Regions from separate parts of the Pedococcus sp. P2_E5 genome, predicted to be linked through region 1. Evidence: riboswitches for the same ligand, from Rfam matches in the RefSeq annotation. Region 1 holds a riboswitch; the other holds the start of a gene.
What was found. Region 1 has a riboswitch for glycine ahead of gcvP (aminomethyl-transferring glycine dehydrogenase). Riboswitches for the same ligand answer to the same signal wherever they lie in the genome.
Positions count from the first base shown of each region.

Region 2: another riboswitch for glycine. It lies ahead of AC1DVZ_RS05910 (hypothetical protein); the one in region 1 lies ahead of gcvP (aminomethyl-transferring glycine dehydrogenase).

Region 1 covers NZ_JBFUEP010000038.1:3,970-12,652, forward strand. Annotated here, with positions in the region: gene clsA (cardiolipin synthase ClsA) at 1-105, shown strand, start outside; gene AC1DVZ_RS13760 (DUF881 domain-containing protein) at 102-1,103, shown strand; gene AC1DVZ_RS13765 (small basic family protein) at 1,100-1,432, shown strand; gene AC1DVZ_RS13770 (DUF881 domain-containing protein) at 1,429-2,178, shown strand; gene gcvH (glycine cleavage system protein GcvH) at 2,252-2,638, shown strand; gene AC1DVZ_RS13780 (FHA domain-containing protein) at 2,777-3,250, shown strand; gene ftsR (transcriptional regulator FtsR) at 3,311-4,012, shown strand; gene AC1DVZ_RS13790 (bifunctional nuclease family protein) at 4,032-4,529, shown strand; gene AC1DVZ_RS13795 (MerR family transcriptional regulator) at 4,743-5,333, shown strand; glycine riboswitch at 5,405-5,512, shown strand; gene gcvP (aminomethyl-transferring glycine dehydrogenase) at 5,585-8,467, shown strand; gene AC1DVZ_RS13805 (AAA family ATPase) at 8,487-8,683, opposite strand, start outside.
Region 2 covers NZ_JBFUEP010000012.1:70,861-79,543, reverse strand. Annotated here, with positions in the region: gene AC1DVZ_RS05930 (IclR family transcriptional regulator) at 1-482, opposite strand, end outside; partial or broken gene glyA (serine hydroxymethyltransferase) at 1,071-2,362, opposite strand; gene gcvH (glycine cleavage system protein GcvH) at 2,373-2,747, opposite strand; gene gcvT (glycine cleavage system aminomethyltransferase GcvT) at 2,805-3,905, opposite strand; gene AC1DVZ_RS05910 (hypothetical protein) at 3,993-4,421, opposite strand; glycine riboswitch at 4,754-4,846, opposite strand; gene AC1DVZ_RS05905 (hypothetical protein) at 5,314-5,865, shown strand; partial or broken gene AC1DVZ_RS05900 (biotin synthase BioB) at 6,159-6,550, opposite strand; gene AC1DVZ_RS05895 (flavin monoamine oxidase family protein) at 7,041-8,342, shown strand; gene AC1DVZ_RS05890 (P-loop nucleotide/nucleoside kinase family protein) at 8,632-8,683, opposite strand, start outside.

The DNA.
Region 1 (8,683 bases):
TGGGCCTTCGCGTGGTGGGGCACCGTCCTCTACTGGATCGCCGGGGCCATGTACATCGTGCAGGCCCGGCAGGTGGTCGCCGCACACACGGTGCCGGCGAGATGAGCCCCGGACCCACGTCGCACCGCGGCGAGCCGCCACCGGTGACCACGCCGGGGAGGCGTCCCGACGAGTCGATGACGCTGCTCATCTCGATGATGGAGCGGCCCCTCGACCCCGGGTATGCCGCGGCAGCCGCAGAGCGCGAGGCCGCCGGGCTGCCGCCGAGCACCGGAACGCGGACTCCGACCGTCGTCGTCGCCGCGGTCGTCGCGGGACTGCTGCTGACCCTCGGTGCCGTGGCGCTGCGCACACCGTCGTCGTCCGCCATCAAGGCCAAGGCCAACCTGGTCAGCCAGATCGAGACCCGACGGGCCGCGGTGGAGAAGCAGGGGGCTGCGCTGCGCGCCGTGCAGGCCGAGGTGGACAGGCTCCAGGCTCAGGCCCTCGGGCAGGACGAGTCCTCGCTGCAGACCCGGCTCGCGGCGCTGACGCTGGCCTCCGGCGCCCAGTCGGTCACGGGCACGGGGATCACGGTCCAGCTCGACAACGCCCCGGGCAGTGGCGACACCAGCGCCGACGGCAACCCGCGCACCGACGGGAAGAAGGACGACGGCATCGTCTTCTCCAAGGACCTGCAGATCGTCGTCAACGGCCTCTGGGAGGCCGGTGCCGAGGCGATCTCGGTGAACGGCCAGCGGCTGACGTCCACCTCGGCGATCCGTTTCGCGGGCGAGGCGATCCTCGTCAACTACCGCCCGCTGGCCAGGCCCTACACGATCAGCGTGATCGGCGACCCCGACGACCTCCAGGTGGAGTTCGCGGACAACGACGGCGGTGCCTACGCGCGCGCCCTCAAGGACAACTACGGCATCCGTGTTTCCATAGACGCGGCGGACAGGCTCACCCTGCCCGCCGCCACGTCGCTCACCGTGCGTGAGGCGACGGTCCCCAAGCCCCAGACCGGTTCACCGGCCCCGACCGGTTCCAGCTCAACCGGTTCGACCGGCTCGTCAAGGTCGTCCAGCTCGTCCACCCCGTCCACGTCGGAGAGTTCACCGTGATACCCCTGCTCGGCCTGATCGGCGGCGTGCTGGTGGGACTCCTCTGGGGTCCTGACGTGCCCGTCGCCCTGCAGCCCTACCTGCCCATCGCGGTCATCGCGGCGCTCGATGCCGTCTTCGGAGCGGTCCGTGCCGTCCTTGACGGCATCTTCAACGACAAGGTGTTCGTCGTGTCGTTCCTGGCCAACGTGGTGGTCGCCGCGTTCATCGTCTTCCTGGGTGACCAGCTGGGCGTGGGCTCGCAGCTGAGCACCGGCGTGGTCGTGGTCCTCGGGGTGCGGATCTTCTCCAACGTCGCCTCCATCCGCAGGCACCTGTTCAAGGCATGAGCGCTGACCGTCCGGAGTCCCCGGACTCGTCGTGGAGGACCCTGTTCCGGATGGCCCGACCGCGGGCGACCCGGGCGAACGCCTTCGCCGCGCTGCTGGCGATCGTGCTCGGCTTCGCCATCGCCACCCAGGTGCAGCAGACCAACCAGAGCGGACTGGAACAGCTGCGCGAGGACGAGCTCGTGCGCATCCTCGACGACGTCAGCCAGGAGCAGGACCGGCTGGCGTCGGACTCCCGCGAGCTCGAGGTGAGCCGCGACAAGCTGATCTCGGGGGTCGACTCCAGCGCTGAGGCCCTGAAGTCCGCCCAGGAGCGGCTGGACACCCTGGGCATCCTCACCGGCACCTCACCGGCCACGGGTCCCGGCGTCGTCATCACCATCAACGACCCGGACCACAAGATCACCGCCGCCCGACTGCTCGACGCCCTGCAGGAGCTGCGCGACGCCGGAGCCGAGGCGGTGCAGATCGGGGACGTGCGGGTGGTGGCCGACACCTGGTTCGCCGACGTCGACGGTGCGATCGAGATCGGGGGAGAGCGGGTCGCGCCGCCCTACGTCATCAAGGCCATCGGCGACAGCGCGACGATGGCCTCGGCCATGGAGATCCCCGGCGGCGTGAGCGAGTCGGTCCGTGGAGACGGTGCGCTGCCCACGGTGCGGCAGTCCGACGATGTCGCCATCACCGCATTGCACAGTCTGAGCGAGCCTCGTTACGCTCGGCCCGTCCCGGCGCCGTCACCCTGAGCACCACCAGCGTGGCTCGCTGGCACCGCGGTCGCCGACGGGTCCGTCCCACCACCATCCACCGAGGAGCATCATGAGCGAGCTGGAGTACCCCCAGGACCTGCGTTACACGGCCGAGCACGAGTGGGTGCGGTCGGGCGACGACGGCACGGTGCGGATCGGGATCACCTCGTTCGCGCAGGACTCCCTGGGTGACGTCGTGTACGTCAGCCTCCCGACGGTGGGCGACACGGTGGCCGCCGGAGACGCGTGCGGCGAGGTCGAGTCGACCAAGTCGGTCAGCGACCTGTACGCGCCCCTCGCCGGTGAGGTGACAGCAGTCAACGACTCCCTCGACGCCACCCCCGAGCTGGTCAACAGCGACCCCTATGGTGAGGGCTGGATGTACGAGCTGCGACCGTCGGACGACGCAGCCGTCGCAGCCCTGCTCGACCCAGCGGCATACCAGGCCCTCCTCTGACCCGTTGGGGGCGCCCGTTCACACATTTCGCTGCAGACGACACCGGCGTCCCTTAGGGTTTGTGCTTTGCTAGAGGGGGCGGACAGAACCACCACGAGGAGTGCGGACCTGATGAACGGCACCGAGAACGACGACCAGATGTCGTCCCCTCAACCGCCCGCGAGCGGCGGCGACAACGAGCCGACATCGCGTCCGCACGAGCCGACGACGATGCGGTTGCCCGGCATCCACGACCTCGAGCAGGTCGACACGAGCGCCGAGGTCGAGATCTCCCTCAGCAAGGCCGACCAGGCGACCGTGGACGCGCTGCGCCCCGGCACCGCGCTGCTGGTCGTCCTGCGTGGCCCCAACACCGGAGCCCGGTTCCTCCTCGACGACGACGAGGTGAACTCGGGCCGCCACCCCGACAGTGACATCTTCCTCGACGACGTCACGGTGTCGCGCAAGCACGCGAACTTCCGGCGTGAGGGCAACACCTTCGTGGTCCGCGACGTCGGCTCGCTCAACGGCACCTACGTGAACCGCGAGCGGATCGACGAGGCCACGCTGCAGACGGGCGACGAGGTCCAGATCGGCAAGTTCCGACTCGTCTTCTATGCCGGCAGGGCCTGACCAAGCCTTCCCGACACGGAACACAGGCTCCTGGTGAGTGCTCGCACGACGCGACAGTCCATGACCATCGGTGCGGTCCTGGCTGCCCTCAAGCAGGACTTCCCTGACGTCACGATCTCCAAGATCCGCTTCCTCGAGGCCGAGGGACTGGTCACGCCGGCGCGCACCGGGTCGGGCTACCGCACCTACGCCGTGCAGGACCTCGACCGGCTGCGCTACATCCTCACCGCCCAGCGCGACCACTTCTGGCCGCTCAAGGTGATCGCGGCCGCGCTGGACGCCCTGGACCGTGGCCTGACACCCGAGCGCACGGACACCGGTATGCCGCGTCCCACCGTCCCGACCCCGGTCGCGGACCCTGAGGTGCCGAGCGCCGAGGCGCTCACGGCGGTCGGGTCCCTGCGACTCACCCGGGCCGAGCTGGCGACGTCCTCGGGGCTCGATGCCGACACGGTCGACGCGCTGGAGAACTACGGCCTGCTGCACCCCGACGCGACGGGGCACTTCGGGGACGCGGCACTCACGGTGGCGCACACGGCTGCCGAGCTGGCGGCCTACGGCCTCGAACCCCGCCACCTGAGGCCGTTCCGCACCGCGGCCGACCGCGAGATCGGTCTGGTCCAGCAGGTCGTGACTCCTCACCGTCCAACGTCGACGAAGGCGGCGCGCGGTGGCTCCACGACCGATCCGACCGGTGACGTCCTGCGCCTGTGCATCGCCTTGCACACCGCACTCGTGAGGGACGGGCTCCAGCGCGGCTGAACCGGGTTAAGGTGGAACGGTGAAGGTGCTCGAGGTCCTCGGCGTCCGGGTGGAGATGCCCACCAACCACCCCATCGTGCTGCTGCGCGAGCGCGACGGCGACCGCTACCTGCCGATCTGGATCGGCGCCGCGGAGGCCACGGCCATCGCCTACGCCCAACAGGGCATCGAGCCGCCCCGTCCGCTCACCCACGACCTGATGAAGAACGTCATCGAGGGACTGGGCCACCGGCTGACCGAGGTGCGCATCGTCGAGCTCCGTGACGGGGTCTTCCACGCAGCCCTGATCCTCGACGGCACCACCGAGATCTCCTCCCGCTCGTCCGACGCCATCGCCCTGGCCCTGCGCACCGGCACGCAGATCGTCGCGGGGGAGTCGCTGCTCGAGGAGGCGGGAGTCGCGATGTCCGGCGAGGAGGACAAGGACGACGAGGTCGAGCGGTTCCGTGAGTTCCTGGACCACGTATCGGCCGAGGACTTCGAGACCAAACCAGACGAAACCGGGACAACTGGCTAGGGACAAATGCCCTGCCTGTGCTCACAACCATCACCCTCAACTGAACATCGAGAGTATGCCGTTCGGCCGCGACACGCCGAAGCGCCAAGGTCGAGTGGTTGTTGACCTTTGGTTCCGCGCGGCCGTACCTTCGGCACAGACCCGTAATGCGATCGGTGTAACTACACCGCCTCGGCATTGCCCGCAGCGGTATCCAGTAGAAGTTTCCAGGAGGTGAGCGCTGTGAACCCGAGCAACGAGGCTCAGCACGGCCACACGAGCGTGCCGGCTTCGGCACAGGGGCTGTTGTTCACGGACGACCTACCTGAGCTGAGCGACGACATCGGCTACCGCGGCCCGACCGCGTGCAAGGCGGCCGGCATCACCTACCGCCAGCTCGACTACTGGGCCCGCACCGGCCTGGTCGAGCCGTCGGTGCGTGGCGCCACCGGTTCCGGCACGCAGCGGCTCTACGGCTTCCGGGACATCCTCGTCCTCAAGGTCGTCAAGCGCCTGCTCGACACCGGGGTGTCCCTCCAGCAGATCCGCGTGGCGATCAACCACCTGCGCGAGCGTGGTGTGGAGGACCTGGCCCAGATCACCTTGATGAGCGACGGCGCCTCGGTCTACGAGTGCACGTCCGCCGACGAGGTCATCGACCTCGTCCAGGGTGGTCAGGGAGTCTTCGGCATCGCCGTCGGCCGCGTCTGGCGCGAGGTCGAGGGAGAGCTCGCAGCCCTCCCCAGTGAGCGCACCGACGACGACGTGCCTGCAGACCACCCCGGTGATGAGCTGCGCGAACGCCGCGCGGCCCGCCTGGCCTGACCCGCCCGAACGTCCAACACAGCCGCCGTTCCCTCGGGAACGGCGGCTGTGTTGTAGATTGGCTGCGCTGAACATCCCGCGCGGGAGAGTCCCCGCGTGCACCCTCACGGGTAGCACGGCGGGGCGCCGAAGGGGCAAACTCCCCGGAACCTCTCAGGCGCCAGGACTGCGTGGGACAGGCACCTCTGAAGCGGCGTCCGCGCCGTGACAGAAGGGGAGGCGATCCGAGCACACCGAGCCTCAGGAGCCTCATGTCCGCCCAGTTCACCACCGACCTGCCCGAGTTCGCCGGGCGCCACATCGGCCCGTCCGATGCCGATGTCGACGTCATGCTCGCGGCCGTCCGGCACAGTTCACTGGATGCCTTGGTGGACCACGCCCTGCCGGGTGCGATCCGCACCGACGGCCCGCTCCGCGTGGAGCCTGCGGCGTCCGAAGCGGCCGTCATCGAGGAGCTGCGCGCCCTGGCTCGTCGCAACCAGGTGATGACGTCGATGATCGGGCTCGGCTACTACGGGACGATCACCCCTGCCGTCATCCAACGCAACGTCCTGGAGAGCCCCGCCTGGTACACCGCCTACACGCCCTACCAGCCCGAGATCTCCCAGGGCCGGCTCGAGGCGCTGCTCAACTTCCAGACGGTCGTCAGCGACCTCACCGGCCTGACCACGTCCGGGGCGTCGCTGCTCGACGAGGGGACCGCGGCCGCCGAGGCCATGACGCTGATGCGTCGCTCCAGCAAGGTCGCGGCCGACGCCGTGCTGGCCGTCGACCGGCATGTCTTCCCCCAGACGCTCGCCGTGATGCAGACCCGTGCCAAGCCGCTGGGCCTCGCCGTCGTCGTGGCCGACCTCGACGGTATCGACTCCGCCGCCGCCCTCCGGGCCGCGGCGGGGGACCGCGCCGTCTTCGGTGTCCTCGTGCAGTACCCCGGGGCAGACGGCGAGCTGCGCGACTGGCGCGCGCTGGCCTCGGCCGCCCACGACGCGGGTGCTCTCGTGACCGCTGCCGCGGACCTGCTCGCCCTGACCCTGGCGACGGCGCCGGGGGAGTGGGGCGCCGACGTCGCCGTGGGCACCAGCCAGCGTTTCGGCGTACCCATGGGCTTCGGCGGTCCCCACGCGGGCTACATGAGTGTGCGCGCCGGCCTCGAACGGTCCCTGCCCGGCCGACTCGTCGGGGTGAGCGTCGACACCGAGGGGGCGCCGGCCTATCGGCTCGCCCTCCAGACGCGCGAGCAGCACATCCGGCGCGAGAAGGCGACGTCCAACATCTGCACGGCCCAGGTGCTCCTCGCCGTGATGGCCTCGATGTATGCCGTGTACCACGGCCCTGCGGGCCTGGCCGCGATCGCGCGGCGAGTCCACGGCCACGCCGAGACCCTGGCCAGTGGCCTGACGACTGCGGGCATCGACGTCGTGAGCACCAACTTCTTCGACACCATCACGGTGTCGGTGCCCGGTCGGGCCGACGAGGTGCTCAGCGAAGCAGCCCAGCGAGGGGTGAACGTCTGGCGCGTCGATGCCGACCACGTGTCGATCAGCCTGGACGAGACCACCGACCTGCGCGACCTCGAGGCCGTGTGGAGCGCGTTCGGCGTTCCCGGACCGACCGAGGTCACCATCGCCGAGCTCTCGTGGCCCGAGCACCTGGTCCGGACGAGTGACTACCTCACCCACCCGGTGTTCAGCAGCCACCACAGCGAGACCTCGATGCTGCGCTACCTGCGCCGGCTGTCCGATCGTGACTTCGCCCTGGACCGCGGCATGATTCCGCTCGGGTCGTGCACGATGAAGCTCAATGCGACCACCGAGATGGTCGCCGTGACCTGGCCCGAGTTCGCCCACCTGCACCCCTTCGCCCCGGCCCACCAGACCGAGGGCATCCGTGACCTCATCGCCGAACTGTCCGACTGGCTCTGCGAGATCACCGGCTACGACGCGGTGTCGTTGCAGCCGAACGCCGGTTCACAGGGCGAGTTCGCAGGGCTCCTGGCCATCCACGCCTACCACGCGGCGAACGGCCAGTCGCAGCGCAACATCTGCCTGATCCCCGCCAGCGCCCACGGCACCAACGCTGCCAGTGCGGTGATGGCGGGCATGAAGGTCGTCGTCGTCAAGACCGCCCCCGGCGGTGACATCGACATGGACGACCTGCGGGCCAAGGTGGGCCAGCACCGCGACGACCTCGCCGCCATCATGGTGACCTACCCGTCGACCCACGGTGTCTTCGAGGACACGATCACGGACCTGTGCGCCCTGGTGCACGACGCGGGTGGCCAGGTGTACGTCGACGGGGCCAACCTCAACGCCCTCGTGGGCCTGGCCCGACCCGGCAAGTTCGGTGCCGACGTCTCGCACCTGAACCTGCACAAGACGTTCTGCATCCCGCACGGTGGCGGCGGTCCCGGCGTCGGTCCGGTGGCGGTCCGCGCGCACCTGGCGCCGCACCTGCCCAACCACCCGCTGGCGGCCGAGGCAGGGCCGGAGACGGGAGTCGGACCGATCTCGGCCGCGCCCTACGGCTCGGCGAGCATCCTGCCGATCTCGTGGGCCTACGTGCGCCTCATGGGCGGCGCCGGTCTGACCCGCGCCACGCAGGTGGCCGTGCTCAACGCCAACTACATCGCCGCTCGGCTTCGCGAGCACTACCCGGTGCTCTACTCCGGCCACGACGGCGTCGTCGCGCACGAGTGCATCCTCGACCTGCGTGACCTGACCAAGCGCAGCGGGGTCAGCGTGGACGACGTGGCCAAGCGACTGATCGACTACGGCTTCCACGCGCCGACGATGTCCTTCCCCGTGGCGGGCACCCTGATGGTCGAGCCGACCGAGAGCGAGGACCGCTACGAGATCGACCGCTTCTGTGACGCGATGATCGCGATCCGTCAGGAGATCGCCGAGGTCGAGTCCGGTGAGGTGGCCGTCGTCGACAGCATGCTGCGCAACGCTCCGCACACCGCCAAGGCGCTGGCCGGCAAGTGGGAGTACCCGTACGAGCGGTCCGCGGCGGCCTTCCCGGTCGGGGTCGAGGCAGCCGACAAGTACTGGCCCCCGGTGGCTCGCATCGACGGCGCCTACGGCGACCGCAACCTGGTCTGCAGCTGCCCTCCGCCGGAGGCGTTCGAGAGCTGAGAGGCGTGAGCCTGGTTCGCTAGGCCGCGGGCGCGGCCTCGTCGGTGGTGGTCACGTGCACCGACGAGCCGCGCTCGGTCTTGCGAACCACGATCTGGCTGGGGATGCGGGTGCGCAGCTCGGCGACGTGGCTCACGACCCCCACGGCACGGCCGCCCTCGCGGAGGTCGTCGAGCACCGACATGACCTGCTCGAGGCTCTCGTCGTCGAGGGTGC
Region 2 (8,683 bases), on a different contig from region 1:
ATGGGCGTGTGACCGTCGAGCCGACGATTCGACAAGATCTTTTGAACGTCTTGGTCGGCTAGGGTCGAGAGCCAAGCCTTGCCCGAGGCGGTGGCGTGAAGGGAGATTTCAGTCTCCAATGGCGCCACTCGCAACTGCCTTTTCGAACCTTCGGCCTTCGCTACCCAAAACAAACTGTTGCTAGAGGCTGCGGCAAGTCTGGCAAGCTCCCCTGTCTTGGAGGCAAGGCGGTCTAGCGGTGGTTGAGCCCAGTTCTGAAAGCCCGCTGCCTCCAACTGGCGCAGTCCCATGGCTCCCACGCGGTACGTGAGCCGATACCTATTGGTGACACCGTCGTGCTCGACGAAGCCGGCCTCCGTCATGGCGGCTAGCAGGCGAAAAGGAATTGACTTGTTGGTATCCAACGAGTCGGCGATCTCGCTAACGCTCATCCCTTCAGGGGCATCGGCGAGCAATTCCATGATCCGCAGTGCCTGCTTCACCCCGGTAGCCACTAGATGCCAACCCTTCTAAACCCTGGTCCTATGTAAGGCTAAGCACCGTCAGCCGAGGACGACCACGAGTTGCGCGCCATCGGCAAATCGTAACACGGTTGCCGGACAGCGGCCCGCTGAAGCCACCGTACGCGTGGGAGCTACGACAACGCCATGGCCGAGGCCGCCAACCCGCTGTTCAGGCCGAGTCCGTCCGCAACGCGGCGGTGTACCTCGAGGCCGGCTGGGAGTCCGTCGCAGATGTCGAGCTCGTCGTCGCCGAGTACGCCGACTGCTCTACCACTAACCTTCACGGCCAGGTCGGGCTCGCCCCGCCGCCCGAGCTCGAGGCGACTCGCTGGGCCAAGCAGGCTCAGCGCCACAACCTTGAAATTCCAGGTTTCACAAGGCCGGACCCACCTAACTGAGCCTCCTTGGAACCCAAGTCGACTCTGTATGGCGGTACTTGGTTCGTCCTTGGACTGGTGGCGCACGGCTAACCGGCCAATGGTCTCTGGGTATCCTCGGCGGCTTGCGCCCGACCTGCGTCCGCTTGGTGGTAGCTGGTCACGGGGCAGGCGTCCCCCTCAGGTCCGGTTATGAAGACAGCCCGGGCACGGACGGATAAAGCGGACACCTTCCCGCGAGGGCCGCGACCCGGTCCTGCAGCCTTGCGGCAGCGCCCTCGGCGAGCTCCGGTTGGAGGGCTTCGGCGATTATGTCGGCGACCTCGGCAAACTCCAGTGGGCCGAACCCCCGGGTCGCCAGGGCCGGGGTGCCGATGCCCAGCCCCGAGGTGACCATCGGGGGCGTGGGTCGTAGGGGACGGCGTTGCGGTTGACGGTGATCCCGATCTGGTGCAGCCGATCCTCGGCCCGCTTGCCGTCGAGCTCGGACTCCACGAGGTCGACAAGGACGAGGTGCACGTCGGTGCCCCCGGTGAGGACCTTGACCCCCGCGGCGCAGACGTCCTCGCGGGTGAGCCGTTCGGCGAGGATCCGGGCACCCTCCAGGGTGCGGCGCTGGCGGTCCTTGAACTCCTGGCTGCCAGCGACCAGGAAGCACACCGCCTTGGCGGCGATGACGTGCTCGAGCGGGCCACCCTGCAGGCCCGGGAACACTGAGGAGTTGATCTTCTTGGCGATCGCCGCGTCGTTGGTGAGAACCACTCCGCCCCGTGGTCCGCCCAAGGTCTTGTGCGTGGTCGAGGTGGTGACATGGGCGTGCGGGACCGGGCTGGGGTGCAGCCCCGCGGCAACCAGCCCGGCGAAGTGGGCCATGTCCACGAACAGGATGGCGCCCACTTCGTCGGCGATCTGGCGGAACTGCGCGAAGTCGAGTTGGCGCGGGTAGGCCGACCAGCCGGCGATGATCATCTTCGGGCGGTGCACGCGTGCAAGTCGCGCCACCTCGCCCATGTCGACGCGGCCGTCATCGCCCACGTGGTACGGCACGACGTTGAACGTCTTGCCGCTGTAGTTGAGCCGCATGCCGTGGGTGAGATGGCCGCCGTGCGCCAGGTCGAGGCCGAGGATCGTGTCCCCATGCTGCAGCAGCGCAAAAAAGACGGCCGTGTTGGCCTGGGCGCCGGAGTGCGGCTGCACGTTGGCGTACTCGGCACCGAACAACGCCTTCACTCGGTCGATGGCGAGTTGCTCCACGATGTCGACGTTCTCGCAGCCGCCGTAGTACCGACGTCCTGGGTACCCCTCGGCGTACTTGTTGGTGGCGACCGAGCCCTGGGCCTGCATGACGGCCACGGGCGCGAAGTTCTCCGAGGCGATCATCTCCAGAGTGGCCTCCTGGCGGCGCAGCTCCGCGTCGAGCGCGGCAGCGACCTCAGGGTCAACCTGGGCGAGGTTCTGGTTCAGCAGGTTGGCGATGGTCATGGCCGGCTCCTCAGCCCTGCTCGGTCAGGGCGGTGTATGCCGTCGAGTCAAGCAGGGCAGGCGCGTTCGCCACCTTGACGCGCAGCAGCCAGCCGTCGGTGAAGGGGGCGGTGTTCACCAGGGAGGGCTCGTCGACCACCGCGTCGTTGAGCTCAAGCACCTTGCCGTCAACCGGGGCGTAAAGGTCGCTGACCGACTTGGTGGACTCGATCTCGCCGCAGGACTCCCCGCAGGCAAGGACCGTGCCGACGTCGGGAAGGTCGACGTAGACGACGTCGCCCAAGGCGTCTGCGGCGTAGGCGGTGATGCCGATGGTGGCGACATCCCCCTCGACGCGCAGCCACTCGTGGTCCTTGGTGTACTGCAGGTCAGGGGGAACAGACATCTGGTGCTCCTTCGGGGATGGGGGTTTACAAGGCGTCCGACGACGCGCTGTCGGATGTCAGCGCTGTCGGCTGTAGAACGGAAGCGGGACGACGACAGCTGGGACGGCCGTGCCACGGACGTCGACATGCAGACGCTGCCCAGGCTCGGAGAGGGCGGTGTCGACGTAAGCCATTGCGATCGGGTAGCCCAGAGTGGGAGATGGGGCACCGCTGGTCACCGCACCGACTCGGGCTCCGGTGGACCGGTGCAGCACCGCGGCTCCCGCACGGGGCGAGCGACGCCCCTGCGGGAGCAGCCCGACACGCACCCGCGTCACCCGCTCGTGGGCGCGCCTCTCGAGCGCGGCGCGCCCGACGAAGTCACCGGGCTTCTCAAGCCGCACGACTCGGCCGAGACCGGCCTCGTAGGGGGTGAGCTGGGCACTGAGCTCGTTGCCGTACAACGGCATTGCCGCCTCCAGGCGCAGAGAGTCGCGGCAGGCCAGTCCCGCCGGGACCACTCCGCGCTCGGCGCCAGCGGCAGCCAGTGCGGCCCAGATGTCAGGGGCGGTGTCGGCGGCGCAGAAGATCTCGAAGCCGTCCTCCCCCGTATAGCCGGTGCGGGCCAGGCGCACCGGACGGTCGGCCACCGTGACCTCGGCGATGGTGTAGTACCTCAGGGCAGCCAGGTTTGCGTCGCTCACCTCCTCGAGCACCTCGGCGGCCAGCGGCCCCTGGATCGCGATGAGCGACCAGTCATCGCGGGCATCCTGGACGGCGGCGTCTAGCCCGGCGGACCGCTTGTGCAGCGCCTGGAGGACGGCCTCGGCGTTGGAGGCGTTGGCCACCACCATGTACCGGTGATCCTCCAGCCGGTAGACAATCAGGTCGTCGAGGATGCCGCCGTCCTCCTGGCAGATCATCGTGTACTTCGCCTTGTTGACGGCGACGGCGCTGATCTCGCCGACCATGGCGTAGTCCAGGAAAGCGGCGGCTTGTGGCCCCACGACCTCGAGCTCCCCCATGTGGGACAGGTCGAACAGGCCGGCGGTCCTGCGCACCGCGTGGTGCTCGGCGAGCTCGCTGCTGTACCGCAGCGGCATCTGCCAGCCGGCGAAGTCGGTGAAACTGGCCCCAGCGGCGTTATGAACCGCGTGCAGAGCGGTGGGCTTGGACATGGGTCTCCTTACGGCTCAGAAGAAGGTTTGGGCGGTCTCACGTTGCGAGGAGACCCGGCGGTAGGCACGAGCAACAGATGGCGGTCATCATGGTTGCCGTCGATGCGCTGGACAGCCGGCGAGTACTTGTCGGCCTACGTGCCGGCGGGGTAGACCGCCTCCGCGCAACCGCATAGTCCCTAAGAGCTCGTCCTCCCCCAGCCCTGGAGGACTGCGGCCACGAACAATCTCGACGCGGAAGGAATCGCGGAGGGTGTGTGGCCCCGCGAGGGTCAGGGGCCGCGCGTTCGCGTCGACGACGACACAGTCGATCGGGACCCCGGTCGCACGGCGCATGCCGGTCCTCCCTTCGGCGACTGCCGTGTCTTGGTCGAGCAGCGACGCGTCCGCGATGGCGAGGCCGGCGAAGGGGCCGGGCACCATGGTCTGAAAGTTGCGCAGCGCCCTCAGACGGCCGCCGCTGATCCTGGGTGGGCAGGGCCCGTACGCGGTGTACCAGGCCGGGCTGTCGAGCAATCAGGGGCGGATTACGCCCGGCGTGGCGGCGCCGTGGCAGCCCAGCCCGATCATCAACTCGCCGGGATTGTTGCGGGCGGCGGAGCCCGGGCAGCTCACGCGGAGGCCTCCGCCTCCAAGGCGGCTGGCGGCAGAACCAAGTTGACTGCGGTGCGCACTCCCACTGCACCGCAGCATAGACCAGTGCGTCGAGGGAGTCGTAGCCGAGCCGGGACAGCCCAGAAACTTGGTCGTTGGCGCTGAATCCGAATGTGGCGAGTGACGCGCCCAATGCGTGTGTCATTCGGGAGGCTCCCTGATGGGTGCCGCCGGGYCACGGCGGCGGTGGGTGACCTCCCCGCTCTGTCATCGGGACCTGAGAGCTTCGCCGCGGGTAGCGGCTTGCACCGTGGGTGCAGGACCGGGTCCTGCTTTCCAGAGTTCGCCTCACCACAACGGTCATGGGTACCTGAGAGATTCTTGGAACGACGCTGGCGTCTCGCAAACCGCCGAACTGGCGCAGCATCGGATTGTGGCGGCTTCACCGGTTCGCGTGGGCAGCCAGATGTTTCTAAGCCTCGGATGCCTCAAAGGGTCAAGTCACGCCGGGCGGAAAGGTCCGTTGAGACCGAAAGCTTGGCGCTAGCGTCGTTGCCGTCGGCGAGATCCCCAAACGCGGGCCATGCACAGGAGAGCAGCAGGTGGATGGCCTGATGCAGGCTCTCAACGTGCCTGGGTCCGAAGCGTCCCGGGGCCGTCTCACACGGTAAGAGGCGGCTGCAATCAGGACGCGCCAAGAATCCACATACCCACGCCCCCAGCTCGGCTATATACCATAGGCCTCATGGGTGTTTGCCGATGTTGTCAGGTCAACAACGCCGTCCTGACGCCCCCGGGGCCCAATGGTCTACCGGTGGAGCCGACTGTCTGCGACCTCTGCATCGGACACCAGGGATACAACGTTCATGACCTCAAGAGGGCCGCCGCCATCCACCAGCAGATGTGGCAAGAGCACGAACGACAGCGGATAACAGCCCTCGCCGACGAATACGAGGCCAAGCTTCGAGGCGCCGACGCAGAGAGCGAGAGGTTGCGACAGCAACTTCAAAGGCGGCCCACGCAACCCGTAGAGCACGAGGTAGACGCCGACGCGCCAGAGGAGGCCCACCGCGCCGCGATGCGCGCGTACGCCTCCCGGGAGCACGCATTTCGGCTGCTCTGTCTCATCCACGTGGAGCACCACGATTTGCCGGGCGAGGAGTGCAGCTGCGGTCGCCCCACGGCCGACTGTGACGCGCTCCGCATCCTGGAAGGTGACGCAGCCCTGCGCCGTTGGGAGCGGATTCAGGAGGAGCGGGAGCAGCGCGGCCTGCCTCACGGCCTTCCGTCCGGATACGTCAGAAGGGGGTGGCGCGCACACATGCCTGACCCGCACGACTTCGTGCCGGAGCAGGTTGAGCTGTAGGAACTACGCAGGTTCGATGAGGTCGAGAGTCCCGATTCCGTAGTTCCCGCAGTCCCCGACGGCGCCACCAGTGCTGCCGAGACGGACTCAGTAGCCGCGCTGGGATGCGCGTACAAACGGACACTGGGGATCGCGGCGTCACAGTCCCGGCCGACTGGAGGGCGACGTCCACGGGGCACGTTCGCGGCTCAGGTGCCGCCCCGCATACACGGCAACCCAACGCATCCCGCAACGCGAGCGGAACGTCGCGGTTTTGCGCGATTAGGAGCAGCAGGCCGAGGGTGGCCGCCAGCCTCGATCCCATTGCGGACCTGCGCCATCAGCCGCTCGTCCGGGCCGCGGACCGCCGCCACGATGCAGAACTCGCTGGCGCCGGTTGCGAGCTGCTGGCCGCAGCCACCAGCTCGGGAGGGCACAGCCACACCGACCGGACCGGAGAGCTAAACTGCCCGGACCGCGAACAGAAATGACAGTCCTCAGGGCAACCGCCGGTCTTGAGGGAGATGATGCCCTCAACCTCCACGGACTCCCCGCACCACTTAACCCGCACCTCATGGCCAAGGCGAGAAGGCCCTCGAGGTCCTCGTCATGCAGCCTCATGACCTCGTCCAGCTGCGCCTCGTCCAAACCCGGCCCGTCCCGCTAGGACCTGCTGCCGGCCGCACTCGATGATGCTGCTCAACAGAACTCCTGCGTTCGGCGGGGAATGCGGCGACAGTTGGGAATACGCGGTGACCGTCGCCTGACGTCTCACTCCTTGGAAGCACGGGAAGCATCCTTCACTGGATGGGCAAAGCGGAGTCCTTATCAGCGCGAAAGTGTGTCCGCCCGAAGAGGGGCGGGGCTGAGGGAGTCGCGATCGGCTGACGCTCGGCCAAGGCGCGCGCCTCATTCGCGGGAACACCGACCGACAGCGATTTGGGATCAATGCGCGTAGTCCGCCATCGAGGTGTGAGGCCGCTGAGGGAGCGGGCGAATCTACACACAGGTTTGTTCAGATTGCCTCGCATTGGTAACGTGGTTACTGTCTTCACTACCCCCACCCCTGCGCCCACTGCGTCCGAGTCGTTCGCCTCTTGGATCGATGGAAGGTGGCGCAAGTGGGACTGGTCTTTGCCGCGGTGAATCCGTGCCCCCTCCCATGCTGGTCGAGGTCGTCGAACGAAAGGAATGCAATGAAGGCGTATGACGCTGTAGTGGTTGGCGGGGGGTTCGCCGGTGTCACGGCGGCTCGCGAACTGGCGAGTCGCGGGCACCGAACTGTGCTGCTTGAGGCGAGAGACCGACTCGGCGGTAAGACATACACCACGAGTTTCGCGGGCCGAAGTGTTGAGATGGGTGGGATGTCTATCCACTGGTTTCAGCCGCACGTCTGGGCGGAGATCACTCGCTACTCGCTGCGAACCAAGGAAGCAGAGCCACTCGACGCGTTCGTCAAGGCCTCAGACTCCGCGGTCGAGAAGCTCGACAAGGCCGAGACGAAGGATCGGGAGCGTCGATTGTACGAGGCCCTCCTGGACGGCTTTGATGACGTATTTGATCGCCCTTACGAGCCGTTGCACCACGAAGACAAGGTCCGGACTCTGGACCAGTTGTCGCTTCGTGACCGTCTGGATCAGCTCAACCTTGGCCAAGAGGATAACGAGTGGCTCACACGCAACCTGTTGCATATGGCGGGCAGGCTTGAGGACGCGTCGTTCACGTTGCTCCTGCGGTGGTTTGCCCTGGCGGGCTGGAAGTACGACCTCTGGGCGGAAGCCTTCACGCGCCACAGGTTCGCCGATGGTACGTCGTCGCTGATCGACGCAATGGCTGCGGATCAGGACGTTGACATCCAGCTGTTGAGTCCGGTCGCTGACGTGGCGCACGCTGAGGACGGTGTCACCGTGACTACTCGCTCTGGTGAAGTCCTATCCGGGAAGGTAGCGGTAATCGCTGTCCCGGTGAATCTTTGGACATCCATCAACTTCTATCCGGCGCTGCCGCAGGCGCACCGAGACGCCGCAGCGCAGGGCATGGCAATTCCGCACTCCTCGAAGGTCTGGCTGCACGTGCGCGGCAATGCTGATCGCGTCACTGCGACGTGGCCGACTGGAAGCCGAATCACTCGCATCCGCTCTGAGATGAGGTTGCCGGATGGTCAGCTTGTCGTTGCGTTCAGCCCGCATCCCGATTTCGATGCCTCGGAGCGGGGTGTCATTGAGGAAGCGCTCGCCGCTGCGCTGCCAGGTTCAGAACTCGTCGATGTGATTTCGCATGACTGGGGACATGACGAGTTCGCTCAGGGCGGATCACCGTATCTGCGACCGGGCCAGCTCGGCACGATCGTCACCCTGCTACAGCAGCCGAACGGACGGCTCGTATTTGCCTCATCGGAGCTAGCAAATGGATGGTGCGGGTACATCGATGGCGCCATCGAATCCGGTATTGCGGCTGCCCGTGTCGCCGGTCAAGCTGTGGGGAACTTCGGCCGTTGAGGACCCCCCGGCGGGTCCGGCTGATCCCGCCGAGTGCCCCCGCCCGAGGGCGGCAACAGGCGCGCGGGTGGACCATCCGCGCGGCGGCTCCGGAGGTCCGCATCTCCCATACCTTCGCGACCAGATAGCCGCGATGCACATATCTCGTCTCGTAATGTAAGGAACAAGCCGCAAATATGCGCTGAGTTTCTTCCAGGCTCCGGTGGCGCGCAGGACTTTGCCAGCGGGGCCCCACACCCGTTACAACGAGCACGTCCGCCCCGCGTGCAAGGATCATCCATCCCCGGAGTCAGTGGGAACCGAGGGCGGGCCGCGAAGCACTCGCCTCGACTGTCTCTGCA